4 regions of the Blastococcus sp. SYSU DS0541 genome follow, and region 1 is predicted to be linked to each of the others. Evidence: riboswitches for the same ligand, from Rfam matches in the RefSeq annotation. Region 1 holds a riboswitch; each other region holds the start of a gene.
What was found. A riboswitch is a leader RNA that binds a small molecule or an ion and turns the genes downstream of it on or off. The one in region 1 is predicted to bind cyclic di-AMP.

Region 1 (4,752 bases):
ACGAGCGGCACGAGCGCCATGAACTCGACCGACCCCGGTCGCTCCTCCTCGGAGCCAGCCGGCCCCGCGGCTGCCATGGGCCGGACGCTACAACCGGCGGACGCGCACCGCCTCCCCTCCCGCGCACGGCTCGGGCCGGGCTTCAGCCGGGGGCGCGAGGAGCCGCTCTCCCAGCGAGCGTCGCTCACCGGCGCGCTCGCGCAGCAGCGACGCCAGCACCGGGCTCGTGGCCTGATCGGCGCGGCGTTCGAGGATCTCGGCGGTCACCAGGTGCCCGGCCGCCCGTCGCATCCGCGCGAGCCGCCGGAGCCGCTCCTGGCGCTGGGGCGGCCCGTCCTGGAGTCCCGCGGACCTGACGCGCGCATGCTGGTCCGTGGTCATGGCACACCTCGAATTCCTGCCGGTTCCCCGTGCACCGGTGAGGACGCGGCGACGCGCACCGCATGACGCGCAGGTCCAGGACGACGTGACGAGGCGCGGATCCCGCGTCATGCACCAGGGATCCGCGCCTCTTCCAGCGCGGGACCGACCGGTGCCGCGTCATGCGTCGCGTCATGCACCGCGTCCTGCCGCGTATCAGTCAGAGAGCCTCCGGCGCGGGGCGGACGGGAGGCGGGGGCGTGACCAGAGGGGGGACCATGCGCCACCGCTCCGGTGCCATGACGCTGTGCGGATCCGTCGGGCGCGGAGGGAGGCCGGTGACGGCGACCGGGCGCGGCACGGCCCTGCACGGCAGCCGGGAAGGGGCGCACGCGGTCCGCGCGTTCCGTGACGCACGGGGGGCACGGAAGGCGGGACGAGAGGTGTCCGAGATCCGGGTGGTGGTCGTGGACGACCACCCCTTCCTGCGGGAAGCGCTCACCGAGCTGCTCGAGGCGGCCGGCGGCATCGCCGTGGTCGGGCAGTGCGCGGACGGGACGGAGGTCGCCGACGCCGTGCGGCAGCTGCGCCCCGACGTCCTGCTCCTGGATCTGCAGATGCCCGTGATGGACGGCCTGACGGCGGCCCGTGGTGTGCGGACCGCTCACCCGGAGGTCCGCATCGTCTTCCTCACCGGCGGCCTCGACCCGGCCAGCGTCCGCGAGGCCCGGGCGATCGGCGCAGCCGGCTACCTGCTGAAGGACGACGATCCCGCCGAGCTCTCCGGTCACATCCGGGCCGTCGCGGCCGGCGGCTCGGCGTGGCACCCGCGCGCCGCGGCACTGCTCGGCGACGAGCCCGGGACGGCGGACCCCGAACCGCACGACCCGGGAACGTGACACTCCTCATGTCCGGGCCTCGCCCAGAGGGCGCCGAGTGGGGCGGGTGGGGCTCGAACCCACGACCCAGGGATTATGAGTCCCATGCTCTGACCGGCTGAGCTACCGCCCCGGCTCTAGCAGCCTGCCAGACGCCGGTACGTCACCCGCGTCGCGACTCGGGACCCGAGTGGCGGACCGAGATGGTTCGTTATGCGCCTGTGACATATCCAGGTTTAGCTTGTACCGTCTCTCGCGGCCCACCCGATCCCGCTCCCGAACCCGGGGGCTCGGGCGGGCCCCGCCGAACTCCGCGGTCTGACCGCCGCGGGGACCGGGGACCCATGTTCTCTGGGGTGAATCCCGCCTGCGCCTCCACGGGCAGGCTGGTAGGGCACGTTCCGGCCCGAACCCGTCAGCTGACCTGGTAGGCGGACCGAGGAACGGAGACCGTCGCCTTGGCGACCATGCACCACCTGCGCCGCAGCCTGCGGCGACCACGCCGCGCCGCCGGCCGGGCGACCATCGCCCTCACCGCGCTGCTGGCCCTGTCCCTGATCGGGACGCAGTCCTCGTCGGCGGCCCCGAGTGGAGCGCAGAGCGAGCACGACCGCGTCGCCGCCGAGGTCGCGACGATCGAGCAGCGCGTCCGCGAGGCCGAGGAGCGGCTGCAGCAGATGACGCTGCAGGCCGAGGAGGCCAGCGGCGCCGTGCTCACCGCCCAGGCCGAGCTCGACCGCGCCAGGCAGCACGCCGACGCGATCGCCGCCGAGCTCGCCGCCGTCCGGGAGGCCGTCGGCCGCACCCAGGACGACGTCGCCACCCTGGGCCGGGAGGCCTACATGGGCAGCGACGAGGCGTTCACCGAGCTCGAGATGGTCCTGCACGCCGAGGGCCCGGGTGAGCTGCTGCAGCAGGCCGCGACGCTGGATCTGCTCGGCGAGGACCGCGCCCGGGTCCTGGAGGAGCTGCGGATCGCCGAGGCGCGCGAGGCACGGCTCGACCAGGAGGCCAAGGCCGCCGTCGCCGAGCGCGACGCCGCCGCCCGCACGGCGCAGGAGGCCCAGGCGGAGGCCGACCGTCTGCTCGCCGCGGCGCAGTCCGAGTTCGACGCCTTGACCGCGGAGAAGGCCAGCCTGGACCAGCAGCTGCGGGACGCGGAGATCCGGCTGCTCGAGGTCAGGGGCGCCGAGGACGCCGCCCGCGCGTACGACGCCGCGCAGGCGGCGGAGCAGGCCGCGGTCATGACGGTGGCGGCCGCGCCGGGTGGTAGCGGTGCCGCGCTCACCCAGGGCCGGGTCACCTCCTGCTACGGGGCGCGCTGGGGCACGATGCACCTCGGCGTGGACATCGCCGCGCCGATCGGCACCCCGATCTACACGCCCGAGCCGGGCGTGGTGCTGCAGGCCGGGCCGGCCAGCGGCTTCGGGCTCGCCGTCGCGATCCAGCACCACGACGGGGTCATCACCGTCTACGGGCACGTGAACCAGTTCTTCGTGTCACCGGGGCAGGTCGTCAGCGGCGGGCAGCAGATCGCCGAGGTCGGCAACCGCGGCCAGTCCACCGGTCCGCACCTGCACTTCGAGGTGCACCGCGGCGGCCTCTACGCCGACCGGACGAACCCCGTCCCGTGGCTGGCGCAGCGCGGCATCTCCCTGGGCGGCAGCTGCAGCTGACCGGTCCCGCGCGCCCCGTGCGGCAGGATCGGGGCGTGCGGACGGCGGTGGATCGGACCTGGCTGCGGGCAGCCGTCCTCGGCGTCCTGCTGGTCGGCGGTGCGACAGCGGCGCTGACGCTGGACCTGCCGTCGGCGGACCACCTGCGGGCGGCCGTGGCGGGCGCCGGCGTCGCCGCCTGGCCGGTGCTGGTGGGCGCCGTGGCGCTCGTGCTGCTGGCGCCGGTGCCGCGGTCGGTCGTCTCGGCCCTGCTCGGCGCGGTCTTCGGGCTGGCGGCGGGGCTGGCCGTGGCGTTCGCCGGCGGGCTGCTCGCCGCCGTCCTGGCGTTCGGGCTCGCCCGTGGGCTGGGGCGCCCGGCCGTCGCCCGGCTGGCCGGGCCGCGCCTGGACCGGTTGGTCGCGGGGCGCTCGTTCGCTGCGGTGCTGGTCACCCGGCTGGTGCCGGTCGTGCCCTTCGTCGGCGTCAACTACGGGGCCGGCCTGGCGGGTGTCCAGCTGGTGCCCTTCGTGGCCGCCACGGCCGTGGGGCTGGTCCCGAGCACGGTGCTGCAGGTCGGCGTCGGCGCCTCGGCCGGCGTGCTCCTGGCCCACCTGGGCGCTTCCGTCGTCGTCCCGGGCACCGTCTGCGCCCTCGTCGCGCTCGCTGCCGGCATCGCCTGGTGGTGCCGGGGCCGGACGACGCGGCTCGCGCGCGGCAACGCCTAACCGCGGCCGAACAGCCGCCCGAGCACGCCGCCGGCGCCACCGACGGTGCGGGCGGCCAGCTGCAGGATCGGTCCGCCCGGGATGCCCGGCACCTGCTGCACGATCGGCGCCAGCTGCAGCAGGCCCGGCACGTCGTGCACCTTCAGCCTGCGGCGGGCCGCCGCCGGGACGGGGTTGACCCGCCCGGACGCGGCATCGAGCAGAAGGGCGGCGGCGGCCTCGACGGCCGGCCCCTCGACGACCCCGGCCGGCACCCGGCGCACCTCCCACCCGCCGCCCGCCGAGGTGAACCCCCAGCCGCCGTCGGGCGTGACCAGGCTGACCCGCCCGGAGATGCCGGTCGAGGCCGCGAGGGCGCCGGTGACGTCCGTCAGCGCCGCCAGCCCCGACTGCAGCACCGAGGTGGGCGGCGGTTCCGCGCCGCAGGAGACCAGGTCCAGCCCGTGGACGGCGAGCTCGTACGCCTGGCCGAGGACGACGCTGAGCAGCGGCAGCCGGCCGACGACGGAGACCGCGGGCGCGGTGTCGAGCTCCACGGGCTCCTCGGCCAGGTACCGGGCGGTCGCCTCGCGGTTGCGGCGCACCGCGGCCAGCACCTCCTCCCGCGAGGCGCCGCGGTGGGCTGCGGTCACCCGCGCGTTCACCGCGTCCGGGTCCGGCGGCGTCCCGGTCGCGCCGGCCCGCGCCGAGGCGACGAGGTCGCGCAGGGCGGCGTGGTCGTCCCAGCAGCCCAGGTGCACGCAGATCTCGTGCGCCCGCCACCCCGGCAGGCGTGAGGAGCGGTCGAGGTCCACCGACTCCGCCTGGGCCAGGAAGACGTCCCACGCCTCCAGCACCATGCCGGCGACGACGTCCCGACCGGCCTCGGCCATGCCCTGGTGCGCGCCCACGGCGCAGGCCCTACCCGCACGTCGCGCGGTGCAGGCATCGCCGATCGTGGCCCCGGTCACGCGCACGAGGATGACGGCGCCAGGCACCGCCGGCGGGCTCGGGAGGACTCTCGGGGTCGGCGGCTGTGGCGGAGCCGGCGCGCGGGCTCCCCGCGCCGGCGGCCTACCGGGAGGGCCACGCGGCCGGCGACGTCCCGCTCTCCGCGGTGGCGACGGCGCTCGCCGGCGCCGTGCGCGAGGCCGA
Region 2 (4,752 bases), on a different contig from region 1:
GTCATCCCGTCGTTCGAGTCGCTGCGGGGGCCGCGGCGCCGGTCGGCGGTCGACCTCCTGCTGCCCGGGGCCCCGGAGCGGCGGGAGGCCCGGGAGCAACAGGCCGTCCCCTCCCCGCCCCCCGCGCCGCCCCGGCCCGTCGCCCCCGCCGGCCGCTCCACGCCGGGCGGGGCCGGGGACCCTCCCGCCGTCCGCCCGCCCGACTACGCCGACCTGCTCCGCCTGGGCGTGCACGTCGCCCGCGCGGTCCTGGTCCTGCCGGCGCGCTGCCTGCACCGGCTGCTCGGCCGGGGCGCCCCGCCGACCCCGTAGGCCCGGGGCGCGGGTGGAGCGGGTCCTGCTCCGGCGCAGCGGTGAGGCGGTGGAGGCCGTCGAGCTCGACGCGGACGGGGCGACCGGCGCGCGGCTGGACCGGGCGGCGCTGGCCGGGTACGTGCGTCGGCGCGAGACGGGCCCCGCGCCGGTCCGCTGGGTGTGGGACGACACCACCCGCTGGTACCCGGCGCTGCTCGCGGCCGGGGTCCGGGTGGAGCGGTGCAGCGACCTGCGGCTGGGCCACGCGATCCTGCGGCGGTCGCCGTTCGCCGCCCGGGAGCTGCTGGCCGGGGAGGACACCCCGGGCTGGGACGCGCTGGCGCCCGGCCCGCCGCCGGAGTCGGCCCTGTTCCCGCTGGCCGACCCCGCCGACCTCCTCGACCCGCTGGCCGAGCACCGGCGCCAGCAGGCGACCGTGGCCGCCTCGCCGGAACGGGACCGGCTCGCCCTGCTGCTGGCCGCGGAGTCCTCCGGTGCGCTGGTCGCGGCCGAGCTCGCGCACACCGGGCTGCCGTGGCGCACCGACGTGCACGAGCGCCTGCTGACCGGCCTGCTCGGTCCGCGCCCGTCGGCCGGTGCTCGCCCGGCGGTCCTCGAGCGGCTGCTGGGCGAGGTCCGGAGGTCGTTCGGGGCGCCCGCGCTCAACCCCGACTCGCCCGGCGAGCTGCTGCGGGTCCTGCAGCACGCCGGGCTGCCGATCGCCGATACCCGGTCCTGGACGCTGGAGCAGCTGGACCACCCCGGCATCCCGGCCCTCCTGGAGTACCGGAAGCTGTCCCGGCTGCTCGCGGCCAACGGGTGGGCGTGGCTGGACACCTGGGTGCGCGACGGCCGGTTCCGCGCGGTCTTCGTCCCCGGTGGGGTGGTGACCGGGCGGTGGGCGTCCTCCGGGGGTGGGGCGCTCTCGGTGCCCACCGTCGTCCGGCCAGCGGCGGTCGCCGACCAGGGGTGGCGGTTCGTCGTCGCCGACGTCGCCCAGCTGGAGCCGCGGGTGCTGGCGGGGATGAGCGGGGACGGGGCCATGGCCGAGGCGGCGCGGGCCGCCGACCTCTACGCGGGGATGGTCGCCGCGGGCACCGTGGCCACCCGGGCCGACGCCAAGCTCGGCATCCTCGGCGCGATGTACGGCGGCACCCGGGGTGAGAGCGGGCGCATGATGCCCCGGCTGGCGCGCCGCTACCCCCGCGCCATCGGGCTGGTGGAGGACGCCGCCCGCGCCGGGGAGTGCGGCGAGGTGGTGCACACCCTGCTCGGCCGGGGGTCGCCGCGGCCCGGGGCGTGGCCGCACGAGGAAGGGGACCGGGCCCGCCGCGCCTGGGGCCGGTTCACCCGCAACTTCGTCGTCCAGGGCACGGGCGCGGAGTGGGCGCTGTGCTGGCTGGCCGACCTCCGCAACCGGCTGTGGCGGCTCGGGGACGGCGACACCGTCGGCGCGCGGCCGCACCTGGTGTTCTTCCTCCACGACGAGGTGGTGGTGCACACGCCCGAGCACCTGGCCGACGAGGTGGCCGAGGCGGTCCGCGCCGCCGCGGCGACCGCCGGGCGGCTGCTGTTCGGCGCCTTTCCCGTCGACTTCCCGCTCGACGTCGCCGTCGTGCGGTCCTGGGCGGACGCCGGCTGACGCGCGCCCGCGCTACACCACCGACCGGGCCGGCGGCCCACCGCGACACACGTCACGTCCTGGAAATCGGCGCCTGCGGATTGTCACGACTGCATAACGACGGTTACGGTGGCTGGGCCCGGCCGGTCGTTCTCTCCCCGCCAGGGGAGGTCCGCCGGGCGCCGCCGAGCCGTCCTCCGGGACGGGCCGGGGACCCACCGCAGCACTGGGGTGAATCGCGCGCCGGCCACGTGACGGCGCGGGTAGGGCGACTTCCTGCGCCCGAATCCGTCAGCTAACCCGGTAGGCGGCACCACGGAAGAAACGGAGAGCCGCCCCGAATGGCGCGCCCCTGCACCGCCGCACGACCCTGCGCCCGCCGGCACCGCCGCCTCCGGGCCCGTCCGCGGATCTGATCGCACGCGCCGCCCGGCGCCCCGCCGGTCGCCCGCCGACCCGCACCGGCCTCCCCGCCGCTGCGTGCCGGCCCCGCGACCCGCGCCCGGGCCCGCTGTCCGCATCCTCCGCGGTCCGCCGTCACCGGCCGACCGCGCCCCACACCCCGGAGCACCCGAACACCATGGACCCCCGCACCACCACCGGCCGACGCGGCCGGCTCGCCCTCCACCGCCCGCCGGCGTCCGTCCGCCGGCCGGCCCTCTACCTCGCCGTCGCGGTCGCCGGCGCCGTCCTGGTCAACGGCCTCGTCGGTACCGACCCCGCCGTCCAGGCCGGGGCCACCACCTCCGAGTCCGTCAGCGTCGCCCAGGAGCTGGGCCTCTCCGCGCAGTCGGGCCCCGTCGACGTCACCGAGGACCTCCAGGCGCTGGAGGACCTGGCGGCCAGCCGCAGCACGCGCGAGGCCGACCAGGCCGCCGCGCAGCAGGCCCAGGCCGCCGCCGACCAGGCGGAGCTGGACCGGCAGAAGGCGGAGGCGGAGGCCGTGGCCCGCGCCGAGGCCGAGAAGAAGGCGGCCGAGGAGGCCGCGGCGGCGGAGGCCGCGGCGGCCGAGCAGGCCCACGAGCACGCCCCGGCGGCCCCGGCCAGCCCGACGCAGCAGGCGCGGGCGGCAGCCACCGCCGCCGCCTCGGTGGCGGCCTCCGCCGTCGCCCGCATCACCAACAGCTCCGGCAGCGTGCGCCCGCAGGTCCAGGCCGCGGCCGACGCCGTGGTCAGCAACGTGCCCGGCGCCGCGGGGATCACCCTGGGCGGCACCCGGCCCAGCGCCGCCGACCCGGGCGGGCACCCCTCGGGGCTGGCGCTGGACTACATGGTGATGTCGAACGCCGCCCTCGGGGACGCCATCGTCGAGTACCACCGCGCGCACTGGGCCGAGCTCGGCGTGGACTACCTCATCTGGGAGCAGCGGATGCTCTCCTCGCCGGGCGGCTCCTGGCAGGCCATGGAGGACCGCGGCAGCGGCACGGCGAACCACTTCGACCACGTGCACGTCAACTACAACTGAGCACTCCCGCAGCGGCTCCCAGGTGACCCGGCGGATCCCGGCCGGGTGCCTGCGTGCTGTCCCTCTCGGAGCGGATCCCCGCGGCCGGTAGGGCGGTCGGCCCGGCCGACCGCCGCTTGCAACCTCGTCGGGCGTGTCGCGGTTCAGGCCCCCTCGTGGTGGGCACCCATGAGAGGCGCACGGGCACGCGAGGACGCACGGGGTGGACCTCGCGAGCACCGACACGAGGAGATTCGGGAGATTCGGGAGTGACCACGGCCGGAACCAGCCGACGATGCCTGGACGGCCGCTACCAGCTCCACGAGCTCATCGCCGTCGGTGGCATGGGCGAGGTCTGGCGGGCCAGTGACCAGCAGCTCCACCGGACGGTGGCGGTCAAGGTGCTCCGCAGCGAGTACGCCGACGACCCCGTCTTCGTCGCCCGCTTCCGCGCCGAGGCCCGCCACGCGGCCGGGTTGAGCCACCCGAACATCGCCGCCGTCCTCGACTACGGGGAGACGACGGCCCCGGACACGGGCGAGCACCTGGCCTACCTGGTGATGGAGCTGGTCGAGGGCACGTCGCTCTCGGCGCGGCTGGCCGAGGAGGGCTCGCTGGACACCCGGGCCACGCTGGCGCTGCTGCGGCAGGCGGCCGCGGGCCTGGCCGAGGCGCACCGCGCCGGCGTGGTGCACCGCGACGTGAAGCCGGCCAACATCCTGCTCGGCCCGGACGACACGGTGAAGCTCACCGACTTCGGCATCTCGTGGTCGGCGGGGAGCGCCCCGATCACCGGAACCGGCCAGGTCGTGGGCACCGCCCAGTACATGTCGCCCGAGCAGGCGCGGGGGGAGCACGTCAGCCCGGCCAGCGACGTCTACGCCCTCGGCCTGGTCGGCTACGAGTCCCTCACCGGGCACCCCGCCTTCGACGGCGACAACCCGGTCACCGTCGCGCTCAAGCAGGTGCAGGAGGCCCCCGAGCCCCTCCCTGCGGAGCTGCCGCCGGACGTCCGCGCCCTCATCGACGCCGCCCTGGTCAAGGACCCCGACGAGCGCCCGCGCGACGGCGGGGCCTTCCTCGCCGCGATCGAGGAGACGATCCGGCGGCCGTCCGGCGAGGCCCCGACGCAGTCGGTGGTGGCGGCGCCGGTGCAGCGTGAGCGCCGGGCGGAGCGCGCGCGCAAGGCGGCCGCGAGGCGCCGGCCCGCCCGGGTGACCCGTCCGGAGCCCGGACCATCCGCCCGCCGTCCGCTCGTCGCGGTGCTGCTGCCGCTGGTGGCCCTGCTCCTGCTCGGCGCGGGTGCGGTGGCTCTCGTCTCCGGACCTGGGCCGGACACCACCGCCTCGGACTCCTCGGCCGGCGTGGTCTTGCACAGCGAGGACTACCTCGG
Region 3 (4,752 bases), on a different contig from region 1:
GTCATCGGCGTCGCCGAGAGCCACCGGCGCAGCGCGCTCGACCGGCGGGAGCACGCCCAGGCCGCCCTCGACCGGGCCCAGGTGCGGGCCGACGAGGTGGCGGCGCGGGTGGCCGATCTGGAGGCGGCCGCCGAGGCGGTCACCGCGGAGCTCGGCGACGTGCTCGCCGTCGTCGACGGCCAGCTCGCGGCGCTGCAGCGGGAGCAGACGACGGTCAACGAGCAGACGGCGGCCAGCTGGCAGGCCTACGTCGACCAGCTCCGCGCGGCCGGGCTGGCGGAGGTGCCCGCCGCCGCGTTGCAGGACCCCGAGCTGGCCCTGCCCGACCGGCTGGTGCCGGTGGCTGCGAGCGGGGGCGGCGCCCAGCGCGGGGTCGCCCAGCTGCCCGGTCGCCCGACCTCGATGCTCGTCCTCCCGATGGAGACGCTGACGGCGGTCGGCGGGGCGATGGAGGCGCTCGGGCAGCCGTACGCGCCCGGGACGGCAGGGCCCGACTCCTGGGACTGCGGCGCCCTGGTGCAGGTGGCCTACGGCCGGACCGGGCTGTCCCTGCCCGCGACGCAGGGCGACCTGTTCGCCCGCACCGTGCCGGTGGACCCCGCCGACGTGCTCCCCGGCGACCTGGTCTTCCTGGGCTCGCCGGAGGGCGGGCTGGGGCACGTGGGCATCGCCCTCGACACGCGGACCATGGTCACCGCGGACGCCCGGGCCGGCGCCGTCGTCGTGCGGACGCTGCCGGGCGACCAGGTGATGGGGATCGGTCGCCCGGTCCTCGGCCAGCGGGCCCGCGTCCCCGTCCCGGAGCCGGCCGCGGGGGCGTTGCGGAGCGAGTGCGGCAACACCGTCTACCCGCCCAGCTACGACGGCGGCCGGGCCTGGGGCGGCTACCCGAACGGCCTGATACCGCCGAGCGCGATGTGCCCCCTGGGGGTGGGCGGGCACTCGCTGAGGTGCGACGCGGCCGCGGCCTACCGGGCCATGGCGACGGCCTACGAGGCCGCCTTCGGCCGCCCGCTGTGCATCACCGACTCGTACCGCACCTATGCGTCACAGGTGCGGCTGTACGGGGAGAAGCCGGCGCTGGCCGCCGTGCCGGGCACGAGCAACCACGGTTGGGGCCTGGCGGTCGACCTGTGCGGTGGCGTGCAGTCCTTCGGGACGCCGCAGTACGCGTGGATGGAGGCCAACGCCGGCCGGTTCGGCTACCTGCACCCGACCTGGGCCGACCAGGGGAACGGGCGCGAGGAGCCCTGGCACTGGGAGTACGCCGGCACCTGATGCACCCGTTCCCTGGTCGCGCGGCCGGAAATGTCGGTGACCCCTCCTAGCGTGCGCAGCGACTCACGGAGGAGAAGAAGCGATGCTGATCGACTGCGACACCTGCACTGCCCGCGGGACCGGCTGCGCCGACTGCGTCGTCACCGTGCTGCTCGGCGCCCCGCCGGGTTGGCAGGGGGTCGACCCGGTCGTCGTGCCCATGACCGGGCGGGCGGCCCGTGGTGGTCCCGCCGTGGCCGCCGAGGACGTCGTCGTCCCGCCGCCGGGGGTGGTGGTGGAGTTCGACGAGGTCGAGCGCCGGGCCGTGCGGGCGCTCGCCGAGGGCGGCCTGGTGCCCCCGCTGCGTCACCCGAACGGGGCCGGCGGTCACGACGGCGAGCGGTCCCGCGGACGGCGCACGGGCTGACGTCCCGGACCGCGCCGACCGGGGCTTCTGCCCCGCAGCGGAGCCTCCGACGGGGAGGCGCGCCGCTGACCTGGGGATCTCCCTCACGCCGGGTTCCTCCAGTGATCATTTGTCACGCAGGTATCACGATCGTTAGGGTTCACGCCGTTCGGCCGGGTGGTCGTCATCCGTCGATGGATGGCCTCGACCGGACACCGCCTAATCACCGCACGGCGCGCACCACCGGCGCCGGAGGTGTACCGGGGACCCACCGCAGTTCTGGGGTGAGTTCTCCCGCAGCCGGCCCGCCGGTGCGCGGGGGATAGGGCCAGTCTTCCCAGCCCGAACCCGTCAGCTAACTCGGTCGGCGGTTGCAGAGGAAGAACGGAGAGCCGCCGCACGTGGCGACCCCTCACGCACTGCTGACGCACGCCCCCGAACAGCTCGGCACCGCCGACCGGTGCAGCTCCTCCCGCGCCCGTCGCTCCGGGCCCCTCCGCTCCGGATTGCTGGTCACCGCCGCCGCGGCCATGACCGTCACCTTCCTCCCGGGCACGGCGTCGGCCGTCCCCGGCACGGCCGACGCGGTCGCCGCCCAGGTGGCCCGGGCCAGCCACGAGCTCGAGGTCGTCTCCGAGGAGCTCAACGAGGCCAAGGTCGTCCTCGCCGGCCACCAGCGCGACGCGGAGGCCGCGAGCGAGGCCACCGCCGAGGCGGAGGCCCGGCTCGGTTCCCTCGACGGGCACATCCGCCGGCTGGCCCGCAGCGCCTACACCGGCAGCGGCATGTCGCCGCTCGACGTCCTGCTGACCAGCGACTCGGCCGACCAGCTCGTCGACCAGCTGGGCACCCTCGACGCGATCGCCGGGCACACCAACGACGTGCTCACCGAGGTGTCGCAGGCCGCCGAGGACGCCGAGGAGTCCCGCGAGGCAGCCGAGAAGGCCGCCGCGGACGCCCAGCGGACGGTGGAGGAGATCGCCGCCCGGCAGGAGGAGCTGGAGGCGAAGATCGCCGAGTACCAGCGCCGCTACGAGGAGCTCACCGCGCCGCAGCGGGAGCAGGTGGCGCAGGCGCACGGCGGGGCCGGCCTCCCGGCGCCCAGCGGCGTCGTCGCGCCGAGCTCGGCGGCCCAGGCCGCGGTGAACGCCGCGCTGGCCCAGCTCGGCGACCCGTACGTCTGGGGCGCCGGCGGGCCCAACGCCTTCGACTGCTCCGGCCTGACCTCCTACGCCTACGCCGCGGCGGGCGTGACGCTCCCGCACTCGAGCCGGTCGCAGAGCCAGATGGGCAAGCCCGTCTCGCGCAGCGAGCTGCAGCCCGGTGACCTGGTGTTCTTCTACAGCCCGGTCAGCCACGTCGGCATGTACATCGGCAACGGGCAGATGGTGCACGCCTCGACCTCCGGCCAGCCGGTGAAGGTGGCGAGCCTGGATTCGATGGGCAACTACAACGGAGCCCGTCGCATCGCCGGCTGACCGCCACCCGACCTCTGTCGGCCGGCCTGTCCGGAGGCGAGGACGACGGCGTCGGCTCACTAGGATCGGCCGGGTGAGCGTTCGCCGGGCCGCCCTGGTGGCCGCGGCCCTCCTCGGGATCGCCGTCGTCGTCGTGATCGCCGTCCGCACCCCGTGGACCGTCCTGCCGGAGCCGCCCGGCGGCTACACCGAGCCCGACCCCACCGCCGGCCTCGACCCGGCCCGGATCGAGCGCGCCGAGGCGTTCGCGGCCGCGCTGCGGCCGGCGTCGCTGGTCTCCCTGCTGCTGAGCCTGGGGGTGTCGGCGGTGCTCGGCCTGACCCCGCTGGGCGCCCGATTGATGCAGGCCGTCGCGGCGCGGGTGGGCGACCGGTGGTTCGTCCAGGTGCTGGTGGGGGTGCCGGTCCTCCTGCTGCTGGGGCGCCTGGCCACCCTGCCGCTCTCGGCCTACGCCGAGTCGGTGCGCACCCGCTACGGCCTCTCCACCCGCGGGTGGTGGCTCTGGCTGCGCGACGTCGCGGTCTCCCTGGCGATCAGCGTGGCGTTGACCGTGGTCGTGGTGCTGGCGTTCCTCTGGCTGGTTCGCCGGGCCCCGCGCACGTGGTGGGCGTGGGCGGGGGCGGCCGTCTCCGGCCTGGTGGTCGCCGGCTCGTTCCTGTACCCGGTGGTCATCGAGCCGGCGTTCAGCACCTTCGATCCCCTGCCGGCGGGGGAGCTGCGCAGCGACCTCCTGGCGCTCGCGGAGCAGAACGGCACCCCGGTGCAGGACGTGCTGGTCTCCGACGCGTCCCGGCGGACGACGGCGCTCAACGCCTACGTCTCCGGCTTCGGGTCCACCCGGCGCATCGTGGTCTACGACACGCTCCTCGGGGAGCTGCCCGACGCGGAGATCGAGTCGATCGTCGCCCACGAACTGGGGCACGTCGCGGCCGACGACGTCCTGACCGGCACGCTCATGGGGGCGCTGGGTGCGGGCGCGGCGACCGCGCTGCTCGGCTGGCTGCTGACCTGGGCACCGCTGCTGCGCCGGGCCGGGGCCGAGCGGCCCGGTGACCCGCGGGTCGTGCCGCTGCTGCTGTTCCTCGTCGCCGTCGGCGGCCTGCTCGGCACACCGGTGCAGAACTTGGTGTCCCGGCAGATCGAGCAGCGCGCCGACGTGCACGCCCTCGAGCTCACCCGCGACCCGGAGGCGTTCATCGACATGCAGCGTCGGCTCGCCGCGACCAACCTCGGCGACCCCGATCCTCCGGCGGCCTGGCACTGGTTCTTCGGCAGCCACCCCACCACCGCGGAGCGGATCGCGATGGCTCAGGACTGGGCCCGCCTGGAGGGTTCGTGAGCCGCACGCTCGTCGTCACCAACGACTTCCCGCCCCGGCAGGGCGGCATCCAGACCTTCGTCGCCGCGCTGCTGGAGCGGCGACCGCCGGACTCCCTCGTGGTGCTCGCGTCGGACGCCCCGGGCTCGGCGGGGCACGACGCGGGGCTGCCGTACCCGGTGGTGCGCCGCCCGACCGGCATGCTGCTGCCGACCCGGGCGACGGCCCGCGTCGCCGTGGACCTGGTAGGGCGCTACGGCTGCGACACCGCCTTCTTCGGCGCCGCGGCGCCG
Region 4 (4,752 bases), on a different contig from region 1:
CTTCACGGCAGCGACCCCCTGATCCGGCGGTAGGACCGCGAGGGCGGTCGGGGTGCCCGCGGGCTCCCCGGCCGCCCTCCCGGCCGCCGGGGTGGGATCAGGGGAAGCCGGCGTGCGGGACGGTGACCTCCGTCGACACCAGCACCGCCTCCCGCGCCGGTGCGCGGGTGTGCTCGTAGAAGTCGGGGGCGCAGCACAGCAGCAGCGTCCGGCCGTCCTCGCCACCGAGCGCGCAGGCGTAGGTGCCCAGGCCGTCCGGGGCGGCGACCTCGTCGACCACCTGCCCGCCCGGCGCGACCCGCAGCACCCGCGAGCCGAAGCCGTCGGCCACCCAGACGTGCCCCTCGGCGTCCAGCGTGCAACCGTCCGGGGCGACGACGACCTGGCCCATCAGCTCCTCGATCGAGCCGCCCACCGGCTCCGGGCCGAACTCCACCCACGTGCGCCGCGGGCCCAGCGAGCCGTCGGCGGCGACGTCGAAGGCCGAGAAGCGGTTGCCCCAGGTCTCGCCGACGATCAGCGTCCCGCCGTCGGGGGTGATGACCGAGCCGTTCGGGAAGCGCAACCCCTCGGCGACGACGGTCACCGTGCCGTCGGGGTCGACCCGCTTGAGCGACGCCGCCGCCGGCGCGCCGCCGCCCATCAGGTCGAAGCCGAAGTCGCCGACGTACGCCCGGCCGACGCCGTCGACCACCATGTCGTTGAGGTAGCCGCCGCAGACCCCGGAGAGGTCGGCGTGGGTGGACACCTGGCCGTCGGCGACCCGCAGCAGCCGCTGGTCCTTCATCGACACCACGAGCAGCGAGCCGTCGGGGAGCCAGCCCAGCCCCGAGGGCTGGTTCTCCACCTCGAGGACGACGGTCTCCGGGCTCCCCGGCGTCACCCGGCTCACCGTGTGCCGGTAGAAGTCCGACGCCCACCACTGCCCGTCGTGCCACCGCGGACCCTCGAAGAAGGAGCCGCCCTCCAGCACCGTCCGGAACGCTCGATCAGCCATGCCGCCGGACGCTACGACCATCCGGGCGGGCGCACGAGCCCGCCACCTCCCGTTTTCCGCCGCGGCGGGCTGGGCACGGGTCCGGGCATGGCCACGGAAGACGCGCACCGGTGAGCGTCCGGAACCTCCTCGAGCGGGCGGTGAGCCGGGTCGAGCGGATGGAGGTGCTGGACGCGCCGAGCTACCAGGTCGAGCACGGGATCTCGCTGACCTTCCTGCTGGCGGGCCGCTACGCCCGCCCGCTGCAGGACCTGCTGCACGGCGTCTGGTTCGGCCACCCCCTGCACCCGTTCCTCGTCACCGTGCCGATCGGCGCCTGGGGTGCGGCCGCGCTGCTCGACGGGCTCGACGCCACCGGCCGCGGCGGCCCGGGTACCGGCCAGGCGGCGCGCACGGTCGTCGGGTTCGGGATCGCCGGCGCGGTGGGCGCCGCCGCGACCGGCATGACCGACTGGCAGCACGCCCACGACGAGGCGCGCCGCGTCGGTCTGGTGCACGCCGCGCTCAACAGCACCGCGCTCGCGCTGCAGACGTGGTCGTTCGTGGACCGGGGGCGTGGGCGCGCGGTGCGGGCCCGGGTCACCGCCGCCGCGGGCTACGCGATCGTCCTGGCCAGCGGCTACCTGGGCGGTGCGCTCTCCTACCGGCACCGGCTGGGTGTCGACCACTCCGCGGCCGGCCGGTCGCCCCGCCGGTTCACGCCGGTCGCCCGCCTCGCCGACCTCCCCGACGGCGAGCCGTTCGGCGTCGACGCAGACGGTGTGCCGGTGGTGCTGATCCGCACCGAGGACGAGGTGCGCGCGCTGGGCGGGCGCTGCCCGCACCTGGGCGGCCCCATGGCGGAGGGGTGGCTGCACCGGGACGAGCTGGTGTGCCCGTGGCACGGGTCGCGGTTCGACCTCGACACCGGGGAGCCGGCGCAGGGGCCGTCCACGGCGCCGCTGCCCTGCTACGACACCCGCGTCCGCGACGGCGCGGTGGAGGTGCGGCGGCGGGCCCGCTGGCGCACCCCGACGGCCGTGACCACGGTGGAGGAGGCGTCCCGGTGAAGGCCGACGAGGTATTGATCGCGCACCACGACGTGCTGCGCGGGCTGCTGCGCGAGCTGGCGGAGACGACCGAGGGGCAGGCCGCCCGCCGGGAGGAGCTCCGGGACGAGTTCCTGCGCGAGATCGAGATCCACGCCCAGATCGAGGACGAGCTCTTCTACCCCGCCGTCCCCGACGTCTCCCCGTTGCTGGCCCTCGCGCACGCCGAGCACCGGCAGATCGACGACCAGGTCGCCACCGTCATGCGCATGGACGTCACCGACCCGGAGTTCGCCACCGAGGTGCGCATGCTGGAGAAGACGGTGCGCCACCACACGATGGAGGAGGAGGAGCGGATGTTCCCCCAGTCGCACGCGCTGGGGGAGCAGCGCCTCGAGGAGCTCGGTGAGCAGCTGCGCGCGCGGAAGCAGGAGCTGGCCGAGTCCGGCGGGATGCGGCTGATCATCCGGCTCAAGCGCGCCACCCTGCGCCACCTGTAGCCGCGCGGCGGGCCCCCGGTCGTGCGCGGACGACCTGGGACCCGCCGTCGCAGGCGCTCAGACGATGCGGCGCGCGGTGTTGTAGCCCCACATGCTGTCGACGGGCACGACCGCGACCGGGTTGCCGAAGGTCGAGGAGTGCACCATCAGGCCGTCGCCGATGTACATGCCGACGTGGCCGACCGGGTCGTAGAAGAAGATCAGGTCGCCGGGCTGCAGGGAGGCCCGGTCCACGTAGTGGCCGGCGGTCGACTGGGCGCGGGAGGTCCGCGGGATCTCGATGCCCGCCGCCTGGTAGGCCGACCAGGTGAGACCGGAGCAGTCGTAGCCCCCCGGGCCGGTGCCGCCCCAGATGTAGGGCTTCCCCTGCTGCGCCAGCGCCGTGTCGACGGCGACCTGCGCGGCGTGGTTGGGGGCGACGGCGGTGGTGGTGACGACGGTGCCGGTGCCGCCGCCGCCGTCACCGGTGGAGGCGGTGGCGGTGAACGGGGTGAGGGCGATCCCCGCACCGGTGAGGAGCGCGAGCGCCGCTCCGCGGAGCGAGCGACGGGTGGTGGTCGTACGAGTGGTCGTCATGGACGACGGTTTCTCCTGTTCTCCGACAACCGCCTACCGGGTGAGCTGACGGGTTCGGGCGGGGAACGCGCCCGGCGCCCCGGACAGGCCGGTGGCGCTTCACCCCACTACTGCGGTGGGTCCCCGGTCCGGGCTCCGGCGTGCGCCGGCGCCCGGTTCGGCGGTGTCCGTCCGGGTGTCACCGGGGGCGGTGACGGGGGAGCCCGGCCGGACCGGCGACGACGCTAGGTCGGTCACGGAAAGGTCACAAAGCGGCCGACACGCCACCCGTGGGGGTCGCGGGGCGGAGTCCGCGCGGGGCTCCGGACCGCGACTCGCGAGCCGACCACGGGAGATCCGTCGGCCCCGGACGGGCCGCCTCGGCACCGGGTTACCGACCGTGTGCGGCCCTGTACTTCTCCGGACAGCGGCGCTCCTGCACTCTGCGTGCTCGGCCACTCCGACCTCGTAGCCAATTCCTCAGCCGACGTCGCAGCCGCACAGGCAGTCCTCGACGTGCACCGGCCGGCCGCTCCGGTCGTCGAGCTCGTGGCATGCCGGTGGGCACGCGCACGACCAGCCGTCGTCGAGGTGCCGGAAGGCTCCCGACTCGAATCGCCGCCGGAGCTCCTCCTGCCGCCGTCGGGCGGCGGCCGCCCGACGGGCCGCGGTGCGCTCCTCCGGGGAGTCGCCGGGCCGGGGGACGAGGTGGTCGTCCGGGCGGTCGCGCTCGCGGTCGGCGGGGTCCACCCAGGGGCATCGACGGTCGAAGGTGTACGTCGGTCGTGGTCGCCGGGGCTGGTGCTCCCACCGCGAGGCGCGCTCCTCGCTCAGCATCGTGTCGAGATGGGCGGGGAACCGTCGGCCGACCCTGTCGCGGACCGTGCCCGCCGCCATGCCCGCGACCGGTCGTCCCGCGTCATCGAGCAGGCCGAGCCGGAGGCCGGCAAGCGCCGCGGCGGCCGCGAGCATCCCGGCGTCCATGCCACGGTCACCGGATTCCACGGCCGCCACCGTGGACTTGGAGACGCCCAACCGAGCCGCCAGTTCCCGCTGGGACAGGTCCGCCCGGCGGCGGATCCGCCGCACCAGACCGCACAGGTCGAACTCCGCCGGCCCACCGTCGTCGGTCACCGGCCGAGCCTCTCCACCGGAGGCGGTGCGGCACGACCCCTGGTGTCCATCTGTGGACAGTCGCCCTCTGCCCACACCGGCGGGGCAGAGGGCGACTGTGCCCACTCCGGCGGGGCAGAGGGCGACTGCGCCGGGGAGGTTTGGGTGGCGCGCTCACTCTCTGCCCACTCCGGCGGGGCAGAGGGCGACTGTGCCAGCGAGGTGTCGGTCGGGCGCTCACTCTCTGCCCACTCCGGCGGGGCAGAAGGCGACGTTCTCCGGCGAACCTGTGCGGGCTGAGCGGCGGAGCACCCGGCCGCGGTGACCGGGGCCACAGTGGCGTCCGGGGCGCGTGCGAGCATCCCCGGGTGGCCCGCCTGCTCATCGCCAACCGCGGCGAGATCGCCGTCCGCATCGCCCGCGCCGCCGCCGCCGAGGGGCTGGCCTCGGTGGCCGTCACCGCCGCCGACGAGCCCGACGCCGCGCACCTGGCGGCCGCCGACGAGGTGCACGTCCTCCCCGGCAGCGGCCCGGCCGCCTACCTCGACGCCGCGGCGAT

Region 2: linked by a shared signal. The riboswitch ahead of ACI794_RS16365 (hypothetical protein) and the one ahead of ACI794_RS15375 (peptidoglycan DD-metalloendopeptidase family protein) in region 1 are both predicted to bind cyclic di-AMP.
Region 3: linked by a shared signal. The riboswitch ahead of ACI794_RS12345 (NlpC/P60 family protein) and the one ahead of ACI794_RS15375 (peptidoglycan DD-metalloendopeptidase family protein) in region 1 are both predicted to bind cyclic di-AMP.
Region 4: linked by a shared signal. The riboswitch ahead of ACI794_RS11840 (C40 family peptidase) and the one ahead of ACI794_RS15375 (peptidoglycan DD-metalloendopeptidase family protein) in region 1 are both predicted to bind cyclic di-AMP.

The regions. Positions count from the first base shown of each region.
Region 1 covers NZ_JBJHAD010000014.1:80,782-85,533, forward strand. Annotated here, with positions in the region: gene ACI794_RS15355 (sigma-70 family RNA polymerase sigma factor) at 1-77, opposite strand, end outside; gene ACI794_RS15360 (hypothetical protein) at 88-381, opposite strand; gene ACI794_RS15365 (response regulator) at 804-1,259, shown strand; tRNA gene ACI794_RS15370 (tRNA-Ile) at 1,298-1,371, opposite strand; cyclic di-AMP (ydaO/yuaA leader) riboswitch at 1,541-1,672, shown strand; gene ACI794_RS15375 (peptidoglycan DD-metalloendopeptidase family protein) at 1,706-2,914, shown strand; gene ACI794_RS15380 (TVP38/TMEM64 family protein) at 2,950-3,618, shown strand; gene ACI794_RS15385 (maleylpyruvate isomerase N-terminal domain-containing protein) at 3,615-4,508, opposite strand; gene ACI794_RS15390 (diguanylate cyclase domain-containing protein) at 4,634-4,752, shown strand, end outside.
Region 2 covers NZ_JBJHAD010000016.1:35,357-40,108, forward strand. Annotated here, with positions in the region: gene ACI794_RS16355 (DNA-directed RNA polymerase subunit alpha C-terminal domain-containing protein) at 1-312, shown strand, start outside; gene ACI794_RS16360 (bifunctional 3'-5' exonuclease/DNA polymerase) at 326-1,936, shown strand; cyclic di-AMP (ydaO/yuaA leader) riboswitch at 2,099-2,225, shown strand; gene ACI794_RS16365 (hypothetical protein) at 2,496-3,380, shown strand; gene ACI794_RS16370 (protein kinase domain-containing protein) at 3,629-4,752, shown strand, end outside.
Region 3 covers NZ_JBJHAD010000010.1:23,025-27,776, forward strand. Annotated here, with positions in the region: gene ACI794_RS12335 (D-alanyl-D-alanine carboxypeptidase family protein) at 1-1,278, shown strand, start outside; gene ACI794_RS12340 (hypothetical protein) at 1,361-1,684, shown strand; cyclic di-AMP (ydaO/yuaA leader) riboswitch at 1,901-2,048, shown strand; gene ACI794_RS12345 (NlpC/P60 family protein) at 2,065-3,141, shown strand; gene ACI794_RS12350 (M48 family metallopeptidase) at 3,215-4,480, shown strand; gene ACI794_RS12355 (glycosyltransferase family 4 protein) at 4,477-4,752, shown strand, end outside.
Region 4 covers NZ_JBJHAD010000009.1:86,488-91,239, forward strand. Annotated here, with positions in the region: gene ACI794_RS11820 (ScyD/ScyE family protein) at 1-22, shown strand, start outside; gene ACI794_RS11825 (SMP-30/gluconolactonase/LRE family protein) at 98-997, opposite strand; gene ACI794_RS11830 (Rieske 2Fe-2S domain-containing protein) at 1,108-2,046, shown strand; gene ACI794_RS11835 (hemerythrin domain-containing protein) at 2,043-2,525, shown strand; gene ACI794_RS11840 (C40 family peptidase) at 2,583-3,101, opposite strand; cyclic di-AMP (ydaO/yuaA leader) riboswitch at 3,117-3,274, opposite strand; gene ACI794_RS11845 (helix-turn-helix domain-containing protein) at 3,561-4,214, opposite strand; gene ACI794_RS11850 (carboxyl transferase domain-containing protein) at 4,562-4,752, shown strand, end outside.